DNA from 4 places in the Noviherbaspirillum cavernae genome. Region 3 is predicted to be linked to each of the others. Evidence: predicted binding sites of a transcription regulator. Region 3 holds the regulator's gene; each other region holds the start of a gene.
What was found. The regulator FNR, encoded in region 3, switches genes on or off when oxygen is low (the NO sensors DNR and NnrR bind a similar motif). The targets are predictions, from matches to a motif close to TTGATNNNNATCAA.
Positions count from the first base shown of each region.

Region 1: a site for FNR is predicted at 2,858-2,871, ahead of D3870_RS10825 (universal stress protein). Genes of this name have one in related genera too.
Region 2: a site for FNR is predicted at 3,237-3,250, ahead of D3870_RS04770 (universal stress protein). Genes of this name have one in related genera too.
Region 4: a site for FNR is predicted at 3,399-3,412, ahead of D3870_RS13095 (universal stress protein). Genes of this name have one in related genera too.

Region 1 is NZ_QYUN01000002.1:2,325,501-2,330,767, reverse strand. Features, by position in the region: gene D3870_RS10835 (DUF47 domain-containing protein) at 19-645, shown strand; gene D3870_RS10830 (inorganic phosphate transporter) at 780-1,787, shown strand; gene D3870_RS10825 (universal stress protein) at 1,873-2,712, opposite strand; FMN riboswitch at 2,962-3,112, shown strand; gene D3870_RS10820 (6,7-dimethyl-8-ribityllumazine synthase) at 3,197-3,748, shown strand; gene D3870_RS10815 (quinol oxidase) at 3,811-4,230, opposite strand; gene D3870_RS10810 (DUF1993 domain-containing protein) at 4,264-4,770, opposite strand; gene D3870_RS10805 (HAD domain-containing protein) at 4,905-5,267, opposite strand, start outside.
Region 2 is NZ_QYUN01000002.1:1,008,651-1,013,917, forward strand. Features, by position in the region: gene D3870_RS04760 (DNA topoisomerase IV subunit B) at 1-1,801, opposite strand, end outside; gene D3870_RS04765 (diguanylate cyclase domain-containing protein) at 2,086-2,988, opposite strand; gene D3870_RS04770 (universal stress protein) at 3,091-3,195, opposite strand; gene D3870_RS04775 (response regulator) at 3,610-4,437, shown strand; gene D3870_RS04780 (vWA domain-containing protein) at 4,462-5,267, opposite strand, start outside.
Region 3 is NZ_QYUN01000003.1:167,002-172,268, reverse strand. Features, by position in the region: gene ccoP (cytochrome-c oxidase, cbb3-type subunit III) at 1-843, shown strand, start outside; gene ccoG (cytochrome c oxidase accessory protein CcoG) at 949-2,355, shown strand; gene D3870_RS19345 (FixH family protein) at 2,575-3,114, shown strand; gene D3870_RS19340 (hypothetical protein) at 3,209-3,448, shown strand; gene fnr (fumarate/nitrate reduction transcriptional regulator Fnr) at 3,456-4,232, opposite strand; partial or broken gene D3870_RS23110 (IS5 family transposase) at 4,470-5,267, shown strand.
Region 4 is NZ_QYUN01000002.1:2,792,226-2,797,492, forward strand. Features, by position in the region: partial or broken gene D3870_RS13080 (bifunctional diguanylate cyclase/phosphodiesterase) at 1-1,653, shown strand, start outside; gene D3870_RS13085 (DUF938 domain-containing protein) at 1,748-2,347, opposite strand; gene D3870_RS13090 (Mut7-C RNAse domain-containing protein) at 2,456-3,298, opposite strand; gene D3870_RS13095 (universal stress protein) at 3,516-4,361, shown strand; gene D3870_RS13100 (DUF2188 domain-containing protein) at 4,593-4,940, shown strand; gene D3870_RS13105 (GlsB/YeaQ/YmgE family stress response membrane protein) at 5,130-5,267, shown strand, end outside.

The sequences.
Region 1 (5,267 bases), on a different contig from region 3:
CTTTGAGAGAGACCAATCATGTTTGGACGATTGATGCCCACCGAGGGCAAGTTTTTTGAGCTGTTCATTCAGCACGGCGATCTGTGCGTCAAGGGCGCAAAGGAGATGGTCGCACTGATGACGAATTTCGATGATCTGGAAAATCGCGTGCATGCGATCGAAAGCATCGAAAAGCAGGCTGACAAGGTGACGTATAACACGCTGGATATGCTGCACAAGACGTTCATCACGCCGCTCGACCGCGATGATATCCACCAGCTGATCACGCGCATGGATGACATCCTCGATCTGCTCGAAGATGCGGCGCAGACCATTTCGCTGTACGACATCAAGGCGATCACGCCGGAAGCCAAGCGGTTGGCGGAGTTGTGCCTTGGATGCACGGAGAAGGTGAGGGCGGCGGTCGGCTTGCTGCACAACATGGACAATTCAAGCCAGATCCTCGCGATCTGCGAGGAAATCGACCGTCTGGAATCGGACGCGGATCACGTCATGCGCGCGGCCATGTCCAAGCTGTTCCGCGACGAGCCGGACGTGCGCAACCTGATCAAGCTGAAGGCGATCTACGAAATTCTGGAAACGGTGACTGACCGCTGCGAGGATGTGGCCAACATCATCGAAGGCATCATCGTGGAAAATGCATAAGGCCGGACAACGCACCTGACTCCCGGCAGCAGCGGCAGCCTGTTCGCATGAATCGTCGACAGGCCGGCTGCGCGATTCGCGTAGTGTGCGCATTTCTTGCCGTATCTTGAATTGATACCAAACCAATAACACTCATGCAAACCCTGCAGATAAGCATTTATGTCCTTGCGCTCCTGATTGCGCTGGCCCTGCTGTTCGATTTCATGAACGGCTTCCATGACGCCGCGAATGCGATTGCGACCGTGGTATCGACCGGCGTGCTGCGGCCCCAGACGGCGGTGGCGATGGCGGCCTTCTTCAACGTCGTCGCGATTTTCTTCTTCCAGCTGAAAGTCGCCACAACCGTCGGCAAAGGCACCATCGAACCCTCGGTGGTCGATCACTATGTGGTGTTCGGCGCATTGGTCGGCGCAATTTTCTGGAACGTGGTGACCTGGTATTACGGTATTCCATCCTCCTCGTCGCACGCGCTGATCGGCGGCCTGGTCGGGGCCGCGGTTGCCAAGGCAGGTACCGGATCGCTGATTTCCAGCGGCCTGATCAAGACCATCTCGTTCATCATTCTGTCACCGCTGCTCGGGTTCGTGTTCGGCTCCATCATGATGGTATTGGTGTCGTGGATATTCATCCGCTCCACGCCGCGGCGGGTCGACAAGTGGTTCCGCCGCATGCAGCTGGTGTCTGCCTCGATGTACAGCCTCGGACACGGCGGCAACGATGCGCAGAAGACGATGGGCATCATCTGGATGCTGCTGATTGCGGCGGGTCATTCGACGGCGGAAGAGCATCTGCCGTGGTGGGTCATCATCAGTTGCTATGCGGCGATCGGGCTGGGCACCTTGTTCGGCGGCTGGCGCATCGTCAAGACGATGGGGCAGAAGATCACCAAGCTCAAGCCGGTTGGCGGCTTCTGCGCGGAGACGGGCGGCGCGATCACGCTGTTCCTCGCGACCGCGCTCGGCATCCCGGTTTCCACCACGCACACGATCACCGGCGCGATCGTCGGCGTCGGCTCGTCGCGGAAGATGTCGGCGGTGCGTTGGGGCATTGCGGGCAACATTGTGTGGGCATGGGTGCTGACCATCCCGGCATCGGCATTCGTCGCCGCGATTGCATGGTGGATCGGCACGAAAATCCTGTAGCTGCCAGACAGCGAACATGAAAAAGGCGCGCAGTTGATGAAGTTCAACTGCGCGCCTTGTCTTTTGGCGACTTGCCTTCGGCAATTCAATGCGCCATCAGAATCGGCAGTGTCATCGATTCAAGGATGGTGCGCGTGGCACCACCCACCAGCACTTCCCTGAAGCGCGAGTGGCCGTAGCACCCCATCACCATCAAATCCGAATCGAGCGTGGCGGCAAGCGACAGCAGCGCATTGCCGATGTCGGTCTTGGTCGTCTCTACCTTCACCTCGACGTCCACGCCGTGACGTCCGAGAAAATGCGACAGGCTGCTTCCGGGCTGTTCGTCCAGGCCTTGCAGTTGGGATTCGGCATTGAATATCGCCGCGTGGACGACCGCAGCGCGCTTGAGGAATGGCAATGCGCACACGACTGCCCGCCTCGATTCCGCGCTCGCATTCCACGCGATCAGCACCTTGTTGCCCACGGCCCGGGCCGGTGTCGCGTAGGGGACCACCAGTGCCGGACAGCCTGAATGCATCACCACGGATTCCGGCAGGTCGGACGGTGCAATCGCGGCCGGCTCTTCACGATCCGGCTGCCCCAGGACGAGCAGGTCGCAATAGCGTGCCTGCATGCTGATGCCGCCGACCGCTTCGTCATCGATCAGCCGCTTTTCGACGGACATGACATTGGAGCGCTGTGCGATGCGCTCGAACTTTTCCAGTGTCGCTTCCGCACGCTGCCGCAAGGTCTCGATGAATGGCGTGATGCCGGGGTCGGTCGGACTGGTCGCCATGGTTTCGTAGATAAACTTCGACACGCCTGTCATCGCTGCGCCGATGAGATGCGCATTTTCGGCTGCCGCGATGGCCGACGCAATCTCGATGCGCGCATCGGCATGCCTGGATTCATCCACCTGCACGAGAATGGTTTTGTAAGACATGTTGTCGCTCCTCTCGCGGAATCAACATCACGAAGAAACAGTCGCATTCAACAGCATCCAGTCACTGCACACTATCAGGATAGACAGCCGCACCCGCTTTATCCAGCGATATGCAAGATGTGTGATCTGAAACAGTTGTCAGGATTTGATTCGCGGCAATCAAGGCGATGCATCGCGACTCGGCATTTCGTCACCGGCGATTTTTCGCATCCTCCGGTAAGATGACAGCCGCGGCAGCTATCTTGGCCGCAACGTTCTCAGGGCGGGGTGAAACTCCCCACCGGCGGTAATTGCGTGAAAGGCGCATAGCCCGCGAGCGCTTGCTGTTCACAACGGCAAGGTCAGCAGACCCGGTGCGATCCCGGGGCCGACGGTATAGTCCGGATGAAAGAGGACGGGATTCCCTTTGCATGGCCACGCCAGACGTGTGCCATCGCAGTCCCGTGCGCCCTATTTATCTTTTCGACAAATAGGAGCAACAAGAATGACTTACTCTCAAACAGGTATCTCGCCGGCGCGCATTGCCTTCGTCCAGTCGGGCTGGCATCGCGAGATCGTCGATCGGTGCCGCCTTTCATTTCTGGCCGAAATGGGGAAGCGCGGCTTTTCGGAGGCGGATATCGACTTCTTCGAAGTGACGGGCGCTTTCGAAATTCCGCTGCACGCGAAGCTGTTGGCGAAGACGGGAAAGTATGCTGCCGTTGTCGCCGCAGGACTGGTAGTGGATGGCGGCATCTATCGCCATGAATTCGTCGCGCAAGCCGTCATCACGGCGCTCATGCAGGTGCAACTGGAAACGGAGGTGCCGGTGATTTCGGCCGTGCTCACGCCGCATCATTTTCATTCCCATGCGGAGCATCAGCAATTCTTCCTTGAGCATTTCGTGGTGAAGGGCGCGGAAGCCGCAACAGCGTGCGCCGATACGCTGGCAAAGGTGCGGCAGTTGAAACGCATGGCCGGAAATCCTGCGCGAGGCGATGCCGTCAACGCCGTTGAGCCTGCCGCGAATGCGGAGGCGAGGCCGGTCCTGGTTTAGGCCGGGAATGCGATGCCCGTAGCGCAGACGACCGCGCCGATTGCCGCCGCTTTCGCATCGCGCTACGGGACCACCTGCAGCACGCCTTCCATTCCTCTTTCCCGGTGGTTCTTGAACAGCAGCAGGCGGCTTCGGCAGTAGTAGGGATAGTTGCCGGCGGTGGTGGGCGTGAAGGCGATCCTGCGGGGCTCGCCGCCCAGTTCCTCATCGACCGCGATGCCGGCTTGCGGCGCATCGATCACAAATGTGTGCGGGACGATGCCCGGACTCTTTGCGACAAAAAGTTCCACGGGGATGCCTGACTTGACGATCACGTGTTGCGGCTTGAAAAAATATTCGCCGCCGACGATGCGCACGCGCTGCACGCCATCGCTGTCCACGCGAGCCTCGATCATTTCCGGCAGTGCATCGGCGTCGGCGCGCAAGGACCCGCACAGGCCTGCGTACAGGCTGATGGCGAGAATCGGCAAGGACTTTTTCATTGTCGCGGCTCGGCGAAGGCTGTCTGGAAGGGCTTACAAGGCGCCCAGAAAATCGTTCTTGCCGAGCTCTACCCCGTTGTGTCGAAGAATCGCGTAAGCCGTGGCCACATGAAAATAGAAGTTGGCATAGACGAAGTTGTGCAGGTATTGCTGGCCGGGCATCGATACGGCATTTCCCCGAAGCTGCAAGGTGATCGTCCGTTGCTCGGATCCGTCGATCTGTTCCGGACGGAAGGTGTTGAGATAGTCGATGGTCTTGCGGATGCGTTCCTTGAGTTCCGGAAAGCTCGCTTCGTTATCTTCGTAGCGTGGCGGCTTCATGTCTGCAAGACGGGCCGCGCATCCCTTGGCGGTATCGGACGCGATGCGGATCTGGCTCGCCAGCGGCAGCATGTCGGGATAGAGACGGCTGTTGATCAGGACTGCCGGATCGATCTTGTTCGCCTCCGCATGGGCGACCGCCTTGTCGAGAATGCCATCGAGGTTGTCCAACATGCGGACGAGGATGGGGACGGATGCCGTGTACATGGATAGGGACATGCTGAAATCTCCTCAATGTGAGTGAATGGCGAGAGTTTTGGCGAGAGTTTGTTTCATTGTATTGAATCGCAGGCCAAAGGGTGGCCATGGCGCGCTTGCAGTCGGACTTGAGGCAGAAAAATGACCGGTGGTGCTCATCGGGCCGATTCGAGAAGGCGCTTGCGCAATTCCTGCTCCGTGACGTGATCGAATCCGGTATCGGGATCCACCAGCACGAGATTGCAGCAATCCGGCGAGAAGAGCGAGGGCATGTCGTCCATCGCCAGCCAGGGTTCTTCTTCGCGGCCGGCGGCGTGCAGCCATGCGCGGATCTCGGCTTCCCTGACGAACTCTTCCGCGAACATATCGAATTGCGGGGTGACGTCGATGATGCGCCTGGCAATGTCCGGAGAAAAGAAGGAGCGCAGTCCGCGCAAGCTGTAGGCTTCGCGCCATGCGCTTGAGATCACGATGTCTGTACCGGGAAAGTCGCGCAGGAATTTTTCAAATTGGGGGAT
Region 2 (5,267 bases), on a different contig from region 3:
CGTTCATCTCGCCCAGGCCTTTGAAGCGCGAGATGGCCCAGCCGCCATCCTTCACGCCATCCTTGCGCAGCTTGTCCTCGATCGCTTCCAGTTCGCCGTCGTCCAGCGCATACAGTTTCTGCGCCTGCTTCTTGCCGCGCGCCGGTGCATCGACACGATACAGCGGGGGCCGCGCGACGCAGATGTGGCCGCGTGCGATCAGTTGCGGGAAATGCTTGAAGAACAGCGTCAGCAGCAGTACCTGGATGTGCGAGCCGTCGACGTCCGCGTCCGACAGGATGCAAATCTTGCCGTAGCGCAGGCCGCTCAAATCCGGCGTGTCATTCGGCCCGTGCGGATCGACGCCGATGGCGACCGATATATCGTGAATTTCATTGTTGGCGAACAGGCGATCACGCTCGGTTTCCCACGAATTCAGCACCTTGCCGCGCAAGGGCAGAATCGCCTGAAATTCCTTGTCACGTCCCATTTTCGCCGAGCCGCCGGCGGAATCGCCCTCGACCAGGAACAGTTCGTTGCGCGACACGTCATCCGATTCGCAATCGGTCAGCTTGCCCGGCAATACCGCGACGCCGGAGGATTTCTTCTTCTCGACCTTCTGCGCTGAGCGCAGGCGGGATTGCGCCTGCTTGATGACCAGTTCGGCCAGCTTTTTGCCGTAATCGACGTGATGATTCAGCCACAGTTCCAGCGCCGGCCTGGTATAGGTCGCCACCAGCCGCACCGCATCGCGCGAATTCAGGCGTTCCTTGATCTGGCCTTGGAATTGCGGATCGAGCACCTTGGCCGACAGCACGAAGGAAACGCGTGCGAATACGTCTTCCGGCAGCAGCTTGACGCCCTTGGGCAGCAATGAATGCATTTCGACGAAGCTCTTCACCGCGCCGAACAAGCCTTCGCGCAAGCCGGACTCATGCGTGCCGCCGGCCGGCGTCGGGATCAGGTTCACGTACGACTCGCGCACGATGTTGCCTTCCTCGGTCCATGCCACCACCCACGCTGCGCCTTCGCCTTCCGCAAAACCTTCGGTATCGGCGCCGGCGTATTGCGCGCCTTCGAACAGCGGAATGAGCGGCTCGGCATTCGAGGTCTGCGCCAGCGATTCGAGCAGATAGCCGCGCAGGCCCTGATCGTATTGCCAGGTCTGGGTATCGCCGTTCTTCGCGTTGGCCAGCGTGACCCTGACACCCGGCAGCAGCACGGCCTTCGAGCGCAGCAGGCGCAGCAGTTCGGCTTGCGGGATGGCGGAGGAATCGAAATACTTCGCATTCGGCCACACCGTGACGCGCGTGCCGGATTTCTTGTCATCCCTGGTCGCAGCGCGCGATTTCAGTTTTTCCACCACATCACCGTCGGCGAAGGTGAGCTGATGCACACCACCTTCACGCCACACCGTGATTTCCAGCCGCGAGGAGAGGGCATTCGTGACCGATACGCCGACGCCATGCAAGCCGCCGGAGAAGGAATATGCACCGCCCGAACCCTTGTCGAACTTGCCACCCGCATGCAGGCGGGTGAAGACGATTTCGACCGTCGGTACCTTTTCCTCGGGATGAAGGCCGACCGGGATGCCGCGCCCGTCGTCCTCGACGCTGACGCTGCCATCGGTGTTCAAGGTGACGAGAATGTTCTTGCCATAGCCGCCTAGGGCTTCGTCGGAGGCGTTGTCGATGACTTCCTGGATGATATGCAGGGGATTCTCGGTCCGGGTGTACATGCCGGGCCGCTGCTTGACCGGTTCGAGTCCTTTCAGAACCCGGATCGAGGCTTCGCTATAGTCGGAAGTTTTTTTGGTAGCCATTCAGTTAAAACGCCAGATGATCGGAATGTTGCCTGATTTGTTGCTTTCGGGAATGAATTTAAACACAAACGGGCGGCAATGCCCAATGCGTGTGTCGGCCTTGATTGTAACCAGAGTGCCGTAACGGCATGCGAAGAAAACCGGAGGCAGGGCCGCATTCAAGGAAACTGCGGAGAAACTGCAGGGAAACGGAAGCAGGCGAAGCCGGCAGAGGCGGGATTGTTTCTTATATGCAACGCTGCGATGTCTCGCGATGCCCATCCTGCCTCATCACGTCGGCATCATCACGGCGTATGCCGATCCGGAAAGCGAAAGGTGTTGCCCCCGTTCTTTTTTGCGCGGTACATCGCTTCGTCCGCTTTTTTCATCAATTCCTCGGGCGTGTCGCCATCGTCCGGGTAGATGGCGATGCCGATGCTGACGCCGATGTGCAGTTCCCGTTCGGTGATTCTGAACGGCTGGGCGATGATGGCGGTCAGCTTGCGGGCAAGATTGACGGCGACGCCGGTGTCGGCGAGATTGGGGATAAGGATGGCGAATTCGTCGCCGCCGAAGCGCGCCACGGTGTCCGATTTCCGGATTGCGGCCATCAATCTTTCCGCCACGGCCAGCAGCAGGCGGTCGCCGACGATGTGCCCGAACACGTCATTGACTTCCTTGAAGCGGTCGAGATCGAGAAACAGCAGAGCCAGCGCAAGCTGCTCGCGTTTTGCGTAGGACAGAGCTTGCTGCTCCAGATTGACAAACATCGTGCGGTTGGGCAAACCCGTCAATACGTCATGATAGGCAAGGTAATGTTCCCGTTCATGCTCGCTCCCCTCCTTTTGCAGCGTCATGTCCAGCTGGATGGCGATGAAATGCGTGATGACACCTTGTTCGTCCCGCAGCGGCGTGATGGTTTCCTCGACTGAGTACAGCGCCCCGTTCTTGCGACGCTCCACCATCCGTCCGCGCCACGCATTGCCGGTCAGGATGGTGCGCCACAGGTCCGCATAAAAGCTGTCGCTTTGCATGCCGGAATTCACCATGGCGGGCGTGTAACCGAGGACTTCCTGCAGGGAATAGCCGCTCAATCGGCAAAACGCTTCGTTGGCCCAGACGATATGCCCGGTACGGTCGGTCAGGAAGATGGCATTGGCCGCACAGGAGAGCGCATTGGCGAGCATGCCAACAGGCAGTTGCTGCAAGGGCCGTTCCGATCTTGAGATGGGCGGTGACATTGCAAACCAGACCTTGTACCTTGTATTTGCGGCGAAGGCGCCGCGCCGCAATTCATCCAGCAAAAAAGCTCAACGCACGATCAGCACCGGGATGTCGGCATCCATCGCCAGCATCTTGGACGCGACCGAACCCATGATCAGTTTCTTGAATGCGCCGCGTCCGTGCGACCCCATGATGATCATGTTCAGGATGGGTTTTCTTTGGTGCGGTTTCCTTGATTTGGGTCAAATGCTTCTTACTCGGCACGATGACGATGCGCAAAGCCGGATCCTTGATTCAGGACATGCAAGTTGGTGACCCGCGATGAACAGCATGAGCTGGTGCTGAAGCAAGCTGATGGCACGCTGGCCATTCGGAGATGTTGGAGGCCGACCTGCAGTTGTCGGAATTCGTTTTGTAATCGCTGAGAATCGACGCCGGCGCGGCGGGCCGCATCGTCGATGGCGATCGCCGCATTACGATGTTGCGCGGAGATACGCAAGCGTGAAATTCCACTTGTGGTTCGAAAGATGAAAATTGCCCGGATATGGGCAAAAACCCCGCCAAGCTTGCAACAAGGCACGAAAAACTTTATAAAATGCAACACCATGTCACGCCCGTATTTTCCATTCGCCGTCCGCCTGATCGGCTTCTCCGAGCAGGAGCAAGCGGCATTCGAATCGATCTTTGCCACTGAACAAGGCAAGGGATACGGCTACTTCGCGCTGGCTGACGACAACCTGCAGGACCCCAACCTGTACCTCGTCAACGCCGACGATCTGAAAGCCCTGGCGGCATTGCCGAGCATGCACCCCAGCGTGATCCGGCCGGCGCTGTTGGTCGGTGTCCCGAAAATGGACTTGCCGTTTCCATGTGTGGAGCGGCCGATTTGCTGGCCAAAGTTGTTCGAGGTGCTGGATGAACTGGTGGAAAGGCGCGCCGATGCCTTGTCGCGATTGCAGGCGTCCGACATCGTGATCGTGCCGGAGCGCCGTCGCCGTGCGCGGCTCGATTCGAATGCTGATCCGGCTGAATATGAACGCATGCGCGTCAAGCGTCCCGACCAAGGCGCGGTGCTGGTGGTGGACAAGACGCCGGCGCTGCGCGATTTTCTGGCCGAACTGCTGACGCGTCACAACGTGCCTGTGGTCTGGACGGACTCTGAAGACCAGGCGCTCGACGCATGCCGGCAGCAAGTCGTGGCGGTCGCCATGATCAACACCTCCGCTCAGGAGGTGGACCCGTACCGTTTGTGCTGGGCCATCAAGGAAAAGGACGCGCCGGCGAAAAGCACGGTGATGCTGCTGGTCGGCAATGCTGCCGAATACGATATGCAGCAGGCGCGCCATGTCGGCGCAGACGGCTACCTCATCAAGCCGCTGGCGCCGCAGCACATGTTGAGCGCGCTCAAGAAGTTCATGCCCTTCCTGCGCTGAATCCGCGCCGAGGTTCGCCGCGTCCTACTTGCTCAACAAGCGCATCCCGCGTTCCAGCCCGTCGATCGTGACCGGGAACATGCGATTGTTCATGATCTGACGGATCACCGAAATCGACTGCCGGTATTGCCACAATCCTTCCGGTTCCGGATTGAGCCAGATGAACTTGGGGAAGGTGCTGGTGAATCGCTGCAGCCAGACTGCGCCCGCTTCCTCGTTGTTGTATTCGACCGAGCCGCCGGGCTGCAGGATTTCGTACGGGCTCATGGTGGCGTCACCGACGAAGATCAACTTGGTGTCGGGCGTGTATTTGCGCAGAATGTCCCAGGTCGGGAAACGCTCCGCATGACGTCGCCGGTTGTTCTTCCACACATAGTCGTACACGCAGTTGTGGAAGTAGAAAAACTCCATGTTCTTGAACTCGGTCTTCGCCGCCGAGAACAATTCTTCGGTGCGCGCGATGTGGTCGTCCATCGTGCCGCCGACATCCATCAGCATCAGTACCTTGATGTTGTTCTTGCGCTCCGGCTGCATCTTGATGTCGAGATAGCCGGCGTTGTGCGCGGTCGCGCGGATCGTGTCGTCCAGCGCGAATTCCTCTTCCGCACCTTCGCGCGCGAACTTGCGCAGACGGCGCAGCGCCACCTTGATATTGCGCGTGCCGAGTTCGCGCTCGTCGCCGTAGTCGCGATAGGAGCGCGCTTCCCACACTTTCACCGCCGAGCGGTTGCCGCCTTCGCCGCCGATGCGGATGCCTTCCGGATTGTTGCCGCCATTGCCGAACGGCGAAGTGCCGCCGGTGCCGATCCACTTGCTGCCGCCTTCGTGAC
Region 3 (5,267 bases):
CAATCCAAGGTGAAAATACCGGTCTCGAAGGACGGCAAACAGCAGACTACCGGTCACAACTGGGACGAAGGGCTGGAAGAGCTGAACAACCCGATGCCGCGCTGGTGGATGTGGATGTTCTACATCAGCATCGTGTTCAGCGTCGTTTATCTGGTGCTGTATCCGGGGCTTGGTGCGTTTGCCGGCAAGCTTGGCTGGGAGTCAACTGGCCAATATCAGGCGGAACTGAAGAAGGCCGATGCCGACTACGGTCCATTGTTCGCCAAATATCAGCAGCAGGACATCAAGACCGTCGCTGCCGATCCGCAGGCGCGCGCCATCGGCGAGCGATTGTTCCTGACCTATTGCGCCCAGTGCCACGGCTCGGATGCACGCGGCAGCAAGGGCTTTCCGAACTTGACCGACCGCGACTGGCTGTACGGCGGCGAGCCGGGCGTGATCAAGACCACGATCATGGAAGGGCGGCACGGACAGATGCCGTCGATGGCGGCGGCGCTCGGCTCGGACAAGGATGTGGAGAACGTCGCGCATTACATATTGAGTTTCTCCGGCTCGGCGATGTCCGATCCGATCAAGGCCGCGTTCGGCAAGGGCAAGTATGGCGCGTGCGCCGCCTGTCATGGTGCGGACGGCACGGGCAACCAGGCGCTCGGCGCGCCGAACCTTGCAGACAAGGTCTGGCTGTATGGCGGCAGTTCCGAATCGGTGATGGAAACCATCCGCAAGGGCCGCGACAACACCATGCCGCCATTCAAGAATTTCCTTGGTGAAGCGAAGGTGCATGTGCTGTCTGCCTATGTCTGGAGTCTGTCCAATGACACGACCAGTCTGGCGCGGAAGTAGTCAGGTGGATAGCTGTCTCGTCATTCCGGCGAAGGCCGGGATGACGACCGCTTTGCGGCACCTTTACCCGTTTTTCAAATCATCAATAGACGTAACGAGATTGCAATGAGCGAAGCTGCTCCGGAATTTTCCGTCATCAAGATGTACGCCGCGCGCGAGGAAATCTATCCGCGCGAGATCAAGGGCTGGTATGCGAACTGGCGCTGGGTCTGCGTCTGGCTGACGCAACTGGTGTTCTACGGCTTGCCGTGGCTGTCGTGGAACGGGCGGCAGGCGATCCTGTTCGACCTCGGCGCACGCAAGTTCTACATCTTCGGCGTGGTGCTGTGGCCGCAGGATTTCATCTATCTCGCCGCGCTCCTGATCATCTGCGCGTACGCGCTGTTCCTGTTCACGGCGGTGGGCGGGCGCCTGTGGTGCGGCTACGCATGTCCGCAAACGGTCTATACCGAAATCTTCATGTGGATGGAGCGCAAGATCGAGGGCAACCGCAGCGCGCGCATGCGCCTGGACAGGCAGCCATGGTCGCTTGAAAAGCTCGCCCGCAAATCCGCCAAGCACGCCGCATGGGGCGCGGTCGCGCTGTGGACCGGTTTCACCTTCGTCGGCTACTTCACGCCGATTCATATTCTGTGGGGTGCAGCAGGGACATTGACACTGGGGCCGTGGGAATGGTTCTGGGTGCTGTTCTACGCCTTCGCGACCTACGGCAATGCCGGCTGGATGCGCGAGCAGGTGTGCAAGTACATGTGTCCGTATGCGCGCTTCCAGAGTTCGATGTTCGACCAGGACACGCTGATCATCACCTACGACCAGGAACGCGGCGAACCGCGCGGAGCATGGAAAAAGTCGGGGAGCAAGCCGGCGCAGAAGACAGTACAGGGCGACTGCATCGATTGCACGATGTGCGTGCAGGTCTGTCCGACCGGAATCGATATCCGCAACGGCCTGCAGTACGACTGCATCGGTTGCGCGGCCTGCATCGATGCCTGCGATTCGGTGATGGACAAGGTCGGCACGCCGCGCGGCCTGATTCGCTACGCGACGGACAACGCCATCAAGAACCATCTGTCGCCAAGGCAGATCTGGCAGCGCGCGCTGCGGCCGCGAGTGCTGGTGTACACCGGCATCCTGCTATTGATCGTGACGGCCTTCCTCGGCTCGCTGGTGACCCGCACGCCGCTCAAGCTCGACGTCATCCGCGACCGCGGCTCGATGGGGCGCGAAGTCGAGGACGGCATCATCGAGAACGTCTATCGCCTGCAGATCATGAACACCGATGAGCGCGTGCATCGATACCGGATCTCGGTATCCGGGATCGATTCGATCACGCTGGCGACGCCGGATATCGTGGAACTGAAGGGAACCGAGGCGCGCGCCGTGCCGGTGCGGGTGCGCGTGGCACACGGCATGGGTGAAAAGGGTTCGAACAGGATCATGTTCAAGCTCGAGGCGCTGGATGATGCGGCGCTGCAAGTGAAGGAAAATGCGGTGTTTTTCGTGCCGCGCTGAGAGCTTTTTTCAGAATAAGGGCGTCTAACAAAATGAAGCGAAGCGGTTCTGAGTAGGGTTGAGCAGGGAATTCGGGCAGCCTGCTGCCCGCCTGCGTAACGGCACAGGCATGCAAGCCTGTGCGCGCCCTGCAAGGGTGCCGCCGCAGACAGTACGACTGTACGGCAAGGCGGCGCAACACCCTCAGAATCATTTTGTTAGACGCACGAAGGGATCGCAATGCAAACCACAAACTCCATGCCGTGTGTCACTGCCGGCACTGAAAAACCCTGGTACGCCCATCGCTGGCCGTGGCTGTTGATGCTCGGCCCCGTGCTGGTCATCCTCGCAGGCATTCACACGACATGGCTGGCGTTCTCGCAGCCGGACGCACTGGTGGTGGATGACTATTACAAGCAGGGCAAGGCGATCAATCAGGACTTGCGGCGCGATCGCCTGGCGCAAGGTCTTGGCATGGCGATACAGCTGCGCTACGACGCCGAGGCCGGTCGACTGCAGGGCAAGGTTTCAAGCCGCGTGCCGCAGCAGGGGAACATCCTGATCAAGCTGGTTCATTCGACGCAGCCCGACAAGGACATCGCGCTGCACGCGACGCCGGATGCACAGGGCGGTTTTTCCGTGGCATTGCCGATGCTCGACATCGCGCGCTGGCAAGTGGTGGTCGAAGGCGAGCGCCGCGACTGGCGTCTGCACGGGGTATGGCCATGGCCGCAGCAGAAGGAAATGGATATCAGGACGGACACGGCGCTGGCAGGGTAGACGTCACGGAATTTTCATCCCGGCGAAGACCGGAACCTATCCGTCGCAGCCGGATGGCACGGCGGATTACAAGCAGAAAAAAAGGAGGAGATATATGGTGCGACTCGTGATGGTCGTTTTGTGGCCGTCTTTTCTCGTGGCGATCGTCGCGGAAGGCTTCTTTTTCTCGCTGTTCGATCCGCGCGACCTGTCGGTGGCGGGCAACCATGTCGAGGCGCCGCTCGCTGCCGTCTATACCGTCGGATTCTTCTGCTTCTGGCTGTTCTGCGCGCTGGCGAGCATGCTGACCTGCTATTTGATGAGTGTGCCGGACAACCAGCGCAGCCGGCTTTGACAGGTGTTTAACTGCAGGTTTCGGTGCCGGCCGCCAGTGCCTTCACGATCGGAAGATCGACGATCTCGAGCTCGCGGTTGCTGACCTTCAGCAGACCGCGTTTCTTGAACTTCGACAGCAGGCGGCTGATGCTTTCGATCGTCAGGCCGAGATAGTTGCCGATTTCCTCGCGGCTCATGCGCAACTGAAAACTGGTGGACGAGTAGCCGCGCGCCGCATAGCGCGACGAGAGGTTCACGAGAAACGCGGCAAAGCGCTGCTCCGCCCGCATATTGCCCAGCAACAGCATGACGCTCTGCTCGCGCGTGATTTCCTGGCTCATCATGCGATGGAAGTGGCGCAGCAGCGTCGGCATGTCGCTGAACAGATTCTCCAGCCGCGCAAATGGAATCTCGCATACCTCGCTGTCTTCCAGCGCGACCGCATTGCAATGATGGCGATCGGTGCTGATCGCATCCATGCCGAGCAATTCGCCGGCCATCTGAAAACCGGTGATCTGCTGGTCGCCGTCGGGATTGATCTGATACGTCTTGAAGTGGCCGAGGCGGATCGCGTACAGGTTGGTGAACGGATCGCCGACCCGGTACAGGGTGCTGTCGCGTACTACCTTGCGGCGGCGGCCGATGATCTGATCCAGCCGGTTCATGTCCGCTTCGTCCAGTCCCATCGGCAGACACAGTTCGTGCATGCTGCATGCCGAGCAGCGGTTGCGCAATTCCTCGACGCTCAATGAGGCATAGGCGGAGGAGGGATCGGGACTGACGATGGGGATGGAATTTGACATGGCTGGAAAATGGGACATTGCGCGGCGGGCGCGATGTCTTAAGAGTCTTGTATACAGGATGCTGCCTGCAGCTACTTTAACGTAAAAGCGCACGCTTGTCCGTCTGGCAGGCAGGAGGGAAGCGATAGATCAATTGGCAACCGCAGGCGAAAACGGCATCGGCAATGCAATGCGCTGCAACCGAGCAAAGAGTTCTAAGAACTTGTTTACGATCCCTTCAATCACGATAATGTGAGGATGAAGAGAAAACGATACGCGAGCGATATCAGCCGAGAGAAGTTTGAAGAAATTGAGCCGCTGCTGCGTAGCGTGCGGCGGCGCACGAAGCCAACGACGGTGGATCTGTATGAAGTGTTCTGCGCGGTGCTGTATCTGCTACGTACGGGGTGCCAGTGGAGGTTTCTGCCGAGTGAATTTCCGAAGTGGCAAATAGTCTATGCCTACTTCTCCAAGTGGAGCCAGCCCGACCAGCACGGCGTGAGCGTGCTGGAGCGGGCATTAAAAAAATCAGGTTGGCGCGGCCCGCGAGAGACTGGGGCGCAACGCCAAGCCGACGCTGTTGATCGTGGACGCGCAGAGCGTGAAGAACTCGGACACGGCCGGTAACAAAGGCTATGACGCAGGCAAGAAGGTTTCGGGCATCAAGCGCCATATCGGCGTGGACACGCAGGGACTGCCTCACGCCATTGCCGTGACGACGGCCGACGTGACCGACCGCAAGGGCGCGCTGCAGGCGATGCAGCGTGGCAAGGACCGTCTGGACAAGGTGCAAGCGTGCTGGCCGACAGCGGCTATGTGGACGAACCCTTTGCCCAAGGGGTGCGGGACACCTTGGGAGAGGCGGTCACGGTGCAAATCGCCAAGCGCAGTGAGTTGCACAAGTTCGCAGTGATCCCCAAACGGTGGGTGGTCGAACGCAGCTTTGCCTGGCTGGAGAAAAACCGCCGCTTGTGGAAAAACTGCGAACGTTGGCTCAATACCAGCTTGCAGTTCATCCACCTGGCCTTCTTGGCGATTCTGCTCAGAAGATCGTAA
Region 4 (5,267 bases), on a different contig from region 3:
ACCACGCGCGACATCACCGACGCCAAGCGCGCCGAACTGGCGCTGCGGGAAGCGGAGGAGCGCTACCGGCTGGTGGTCGAACTGTGCCCCGATGCGATCCTCGTGCAGCAGGACGATAACTATACCTTCGGCAACCCGGCGGCCACGGCACTGCTCGGCGCGGGCACGGTGAACCTCATCCTCGGCAGACCGGTGCTGGGCTTCGTCCATCCCGATTTTCACGAGATCGTGCGCCAGCGTCATGCCAGCCTGGTGCGCGGCGACAGCGTGCCGCGCAGCGAGGAAAAATTCCTCCGACTCGACGACACGCCGGTGGATGTCGAAGTGCATTCCTCATCGTTCATGTACCGGGGAAAATTCGCCGCCCTGCTCATCGCACGCGACATCACCGAACGCAAGAAATCCGCCGAGCAACTGGCCTGGCTGGCGCACTACGATTCGCTCACCGCGCTGCCGAACCGCATCCTGTTCCACCAGCGGCTGGCCCACGCCATGCGCATCGCGGAACGGCCGGGCCGCTCGCTGGAAGTGCTGTTCCTCGATCTCGATCATTTCAAGCAGATCAACGACACGCTGGGCCACGCAACCGGCGACTGGGTCCTGCAGGAAACGGCCGAACGGCTGCAAGGCAGCCTGCGCGAGTCGGATACGGTGGCACGCCTGGGCGGCGACGAATTCGTGGTGCTGGTGGAAAACGTGGACGAACCGCATCGCGGCGGCTTCATTGCGGAAAAGATACTGGCCGCGATGAAGCGCCCCTTCATCAACAGCGAGCACACGCTCAACATCACGACCAGCATCGGCATCAGCAGCTTCCCGACCGACGGAATCGACGCCGATGCGCTGCTGAAGAAAGCCGATACCGCGATGTACCGTGCCAAGCAATCGGGCCGCAACGCCTACCGCTACTACTCGGAGGAAATGAATCTGCACACGAGCGAGCGGCTGCGGCTGGAAGAAGCGCTGCGCGACGCGATCCGGCACGATCAGCTGTCGCTGCACTACCAGCCCAAGGTCGACATGCTGTCGCGCCGCATTACCGGCATGGAGGCGCTGCTGCGCTGGAACCATCCGGCGCTGGGATCGGTCCCGCCGCAACGATTCATTCCGCTGGCGGAAGAGACCGGACTGATCCATGCGATCGGCAAATGGGCGATCCGCGCCGCCTGCATCCAGAACCGGTTGTGGCAGGACGCGAATGCGACGCGTCTGAAGGTGGCGGTCAATCTGTCGCCGCTGCAGATGTCGGACGACAACCTGATCGCCGACATACGCGAGATACTCGACGACACCGCGCTCGATCCGGCATGGCTGGAACTGGAGATCACGGAAAGCACGGTGATGGCCAACCCCGACAAGGCCATCGTCCTGCTCAAGAGCCTGCGCGACATCGGCATCAGCGTGGCGATCGACGATTTCGGCATCGGTTATTCGTCACTGGCCTATCTGAAACGCTTCCCCATCCAGGCGGTCAAGATCGACCGCTCGTTCGTGCAGGGCGTGCCGCAGGACCACGGCGACGCCGCGATCACGAAGGCGATCATCGGCCTTGCGCACAGCCTCGAATGCACCGTCATCGCCGAAGGCGCGGAAACCCAGCAGCAGGTCGATTTCCTGCACGAACATGAATGCGATACCGTGCAAGGCTACTTCTTCAGCGCGCCGGTCAATGCGGACAGGTTCGGCGAACTGCTGAGGATGGAAATGCGGATGCCGGTGCATTGAACGAAAAGTCGTTCGATCCTCGTCACGCCCGTCCGCGCCGCCACACCAGCAGCCGGTTGTTGGCCGGCATGGCGTGGTCCGCCTGCAGCTCCAGACCTTGTTCACGCGCCAGGCGGTTCACTTCCTCGACATCGCGGATGCCCATGTGCGGGGCCTGCTCCTTCAACGCCGTGTCGAAGCGCGCATTGCTCTCGCTGGTGAATTTCCCTTCGTAGTTGAACGGGCCGTAGATGCACAGCACGCCGTCGCGGCCCAGCACACGGCCGATGCCGGCGAACATGCCTTCCACTTCGTGCCACGCCATGATGTGGCAGGTGTTGGCGCTGAACACGGCATCGAACGGACCGGCTGGCCATGCATCGCCGCCGGCATCCAGCGCGAGCGGCGGCATCACGTTCGGCAAGCCGGCCTCGTCTTGCCAGGCGATGATGCTGGAATGATTTCGCGGCAGATCGCTCGTCTGCCACCGCAGGTGCGGCAGGTGCGCGGCGAAGTGGACGGCGTGCTGGCCGGTGCCGCTGCCGATTTCGAGCACATGTCTGCGGTCGGCGAAGACCTCGCGCAGGATTTGCAAGATGGGATCGCGGTTGCGTTCGCAGGCGGCGGAGAACTGTTTTTCCATGTCGGGATGCTGGTGAAAAAGATCGAGGATAGCGTGGCGTGCGCGGTTCCGCATTGTGCGCGGTTTCTCGTCACGCCGTGAGGTTGCGGCAGACGCATGGAGCCTTCCTTACAGACCATGCACCCCGATACTTTCGCGATTGCCGTTACCTCCCAGCATCTGCGCCACTCGTTCGCGCATGTGCGCCACGTGCGAGCCTTCCCAGTACACCTGCGCACAGACTTCGCATTCGAAGAAGCGGTCGTAGAAGCGCCTGCTGTGCGTCGGCACGCGATGCGCCACGGCGCTTTTCTCCACCACGCGCAGCACGCCGTTGCAGGTCAGGCAGCGGCTGAAGGCGCGGGCGCTGCCGGACAGGTCGAAGCGCGCCACCAATTCGGCGATCTGCTCGTCGCACGGGACGGCATGCAGATAACAGCCGCGCACGATTTCCTTTCTGATCAGCAAATCGCGGTCGCGGGTCAGCACGATGCGCTCGTCTTCGGCCGCGATGCGCGCCACTTCCGCATCGCTGTAATCGTTGCGGTACAGCACGTCGAAGCCGAGCATGCGCAGGTTTTTCGCGAGCTGGCCGAGATGCGCATCGGCGATGAAGCGTTCGCCGCGCAACGACGGTCCGCGCACTTTCGTCAGCGCGCTGATGTCCAGCGTGCTGAAGTGCGGGTACACGCTGACCCGTTCGCCGCCCTGCAAACGCCATGAAAAATCGACCGATTCGCCATCGACGAGGATCAGTTCCACTTCGGTATGGGGCGCGCCGAGCGCCTCGATGGTGTGCTTGACGGTGGCGTCGCGTGACAGCGCGTAACTGAAGCTGCGCTGGCGATGGCGTGGGGCGAGGAATTGATTGAGCTCTGCGTAGAACCGGAAATGGGCGATGGCCACGATGGGAACCTTGTTGGACGCCGGCTCAGCGGATGACCGCCGCACCGCTGCGCTTTTGCGGGACACAACATGTTTTATTGTAGGCAAGGGCACGCTGAAATCAAGGAAGCGGCGGCAACGGCCGCCACCGCATACCGCCCTTGGCGATTGCATGCATGCCGCCGATTTGAGATATATCAAATCCCGGCCTCTGCACCTTCTTGCCGCTCCCGCTCCGCACTAACGTAAAAGCTGAGGAAGTCTTTTATCGCAGCGTGGCGCGGCCTGTGGGTCGAGGTGCAAGATGTCGTACAAGACCGTCCTGGTGCATGTGGACGAATCGGAACATGCGAGCGAGCGGATCAAGCTCGCCGCGACCGTTGCCATGGCGGAAAACGCTCATCTGATCGGTACGGCAATGACCGGCGCATCGCGTTATCTGCAGCGCGCGAAAATGCTGGCCGATGTCGGCCCCAACTTCAGGATTCACCTCGATCTGCTGCGCCAGCGCGCGGATCGCGGGCTGGAAGAATTCGAAGCGGTGGCGCAGAAGGTCGGCATCCCCTCCTTCGAAAAGCGGCTGGTGGATGACGAGGCGGGCGGCGGCGTGTGCCTGCAGGCGCGTTATTGCGACCTGGTGGTGATCGGACAGATGGATCCCGATGAAATCTCGCCGATCGTGATGCCGGATTTTCCGCAATACGTGGTGCTCCATTCGGGACGGCCGGTGCTGATCACTCCCTACGCCGGCCGGTTCGACAACATCGGCAGCCGCGTGCTGATCGCGTGGGACGCGAGCATGGCCGCGACGCGCACCATTACCAACGCGATTCCCTTGCTCAAACGCGCACAGATCGTGGAAGTGGCGCTGTTCAATCCGGACGAACAACTGCCCACGTCGGCGCAAGGCGGCGTGCCGGGCGCGGACATCGCCCTGTACCTCGCGCGGCACGGCATCAAGGTTGACGTCACGCAACGCAGTACCGATGCCGAGATCGGCCATGCGCTGCTCGCGCTGGCGGCCGAATTGCACTGCGATCTGATCGTCATGGGCGGCTACGGCCATTCACGCTTTCGCGAGATTCTGCTCGGCGGCGTGACGCGCACGGTGCTGGAAAGGATGACCGTGCCGGTACTGATGTCGCATTGAGTTGAGGCAAGTCTCGCTTGAAATCGACTTTTATCAAGACATGTCGATTCCTGATGCAGCGCATGTAGCGTTTTCAATAATCAATGGAACATTTACAAGATGAGATTGCCAAATAAACAGCAATGGCCTGGTTTTTGACAGCAACAGACAGGCACAGGATTTGCACCATATCTCACGCAATGCAGATGGCCCGGCGCGTGTCATGTACGAAGGCATGAAGCGCATTTCGGCATGAGCGCAGCAATGCTCGCATTGGACAAGCGCGGCCATCGCGCGTCTGACCGACTCCTGCACCGAGGAGATATGGCGATGGAAAACGAAGGGAAAGAGCCATTGGTGATCTGCGTATCGCCGGGTCTTCACGGCAGATGGGATGTATCGGAGAAGGGTGCCGAGATGCCGCTTGCATCGTTTGACGAGAAGGAGGACGCCTATGCCTACGCCGCCGGTTTGACCAGATCACGCGAAGACGCAACAGTGCTGGTCGAAGACGAGGAAGGTTTTTCCATGTTGCCCTTGCCGGATGACGGCAAGTCCGGCCGCAAGCGCGGCAGGCACATGCGCAACGGCATGTCATGAACAGGCAGGCCGTGCCGTACGGTTTTCAGTCGTTTCAAGCAGGAGGGAACAGGTAGCGAAAAATGCAGTGCAGTACCCGGTTTGTACAGTCAGCGGTTTGAATCCGAACAGCCGGGCCGGCCATGAACCAAGTTCTTCATGACCAGTCTATCGATGTAGCCAGTCTATCAACATACATAGGAGGTAGGTATGAATTTCATTATCTGGATTGTTGTTGGCGGTATTCTCGGATGGCTCGCAAGCCTGGTGATGAGAACCGATGCACAGCAAGGCATGCTGCTCAACGTCGTGGTCGGCATCGTCGGGGCATTGCTGGGCGGCTGGCTG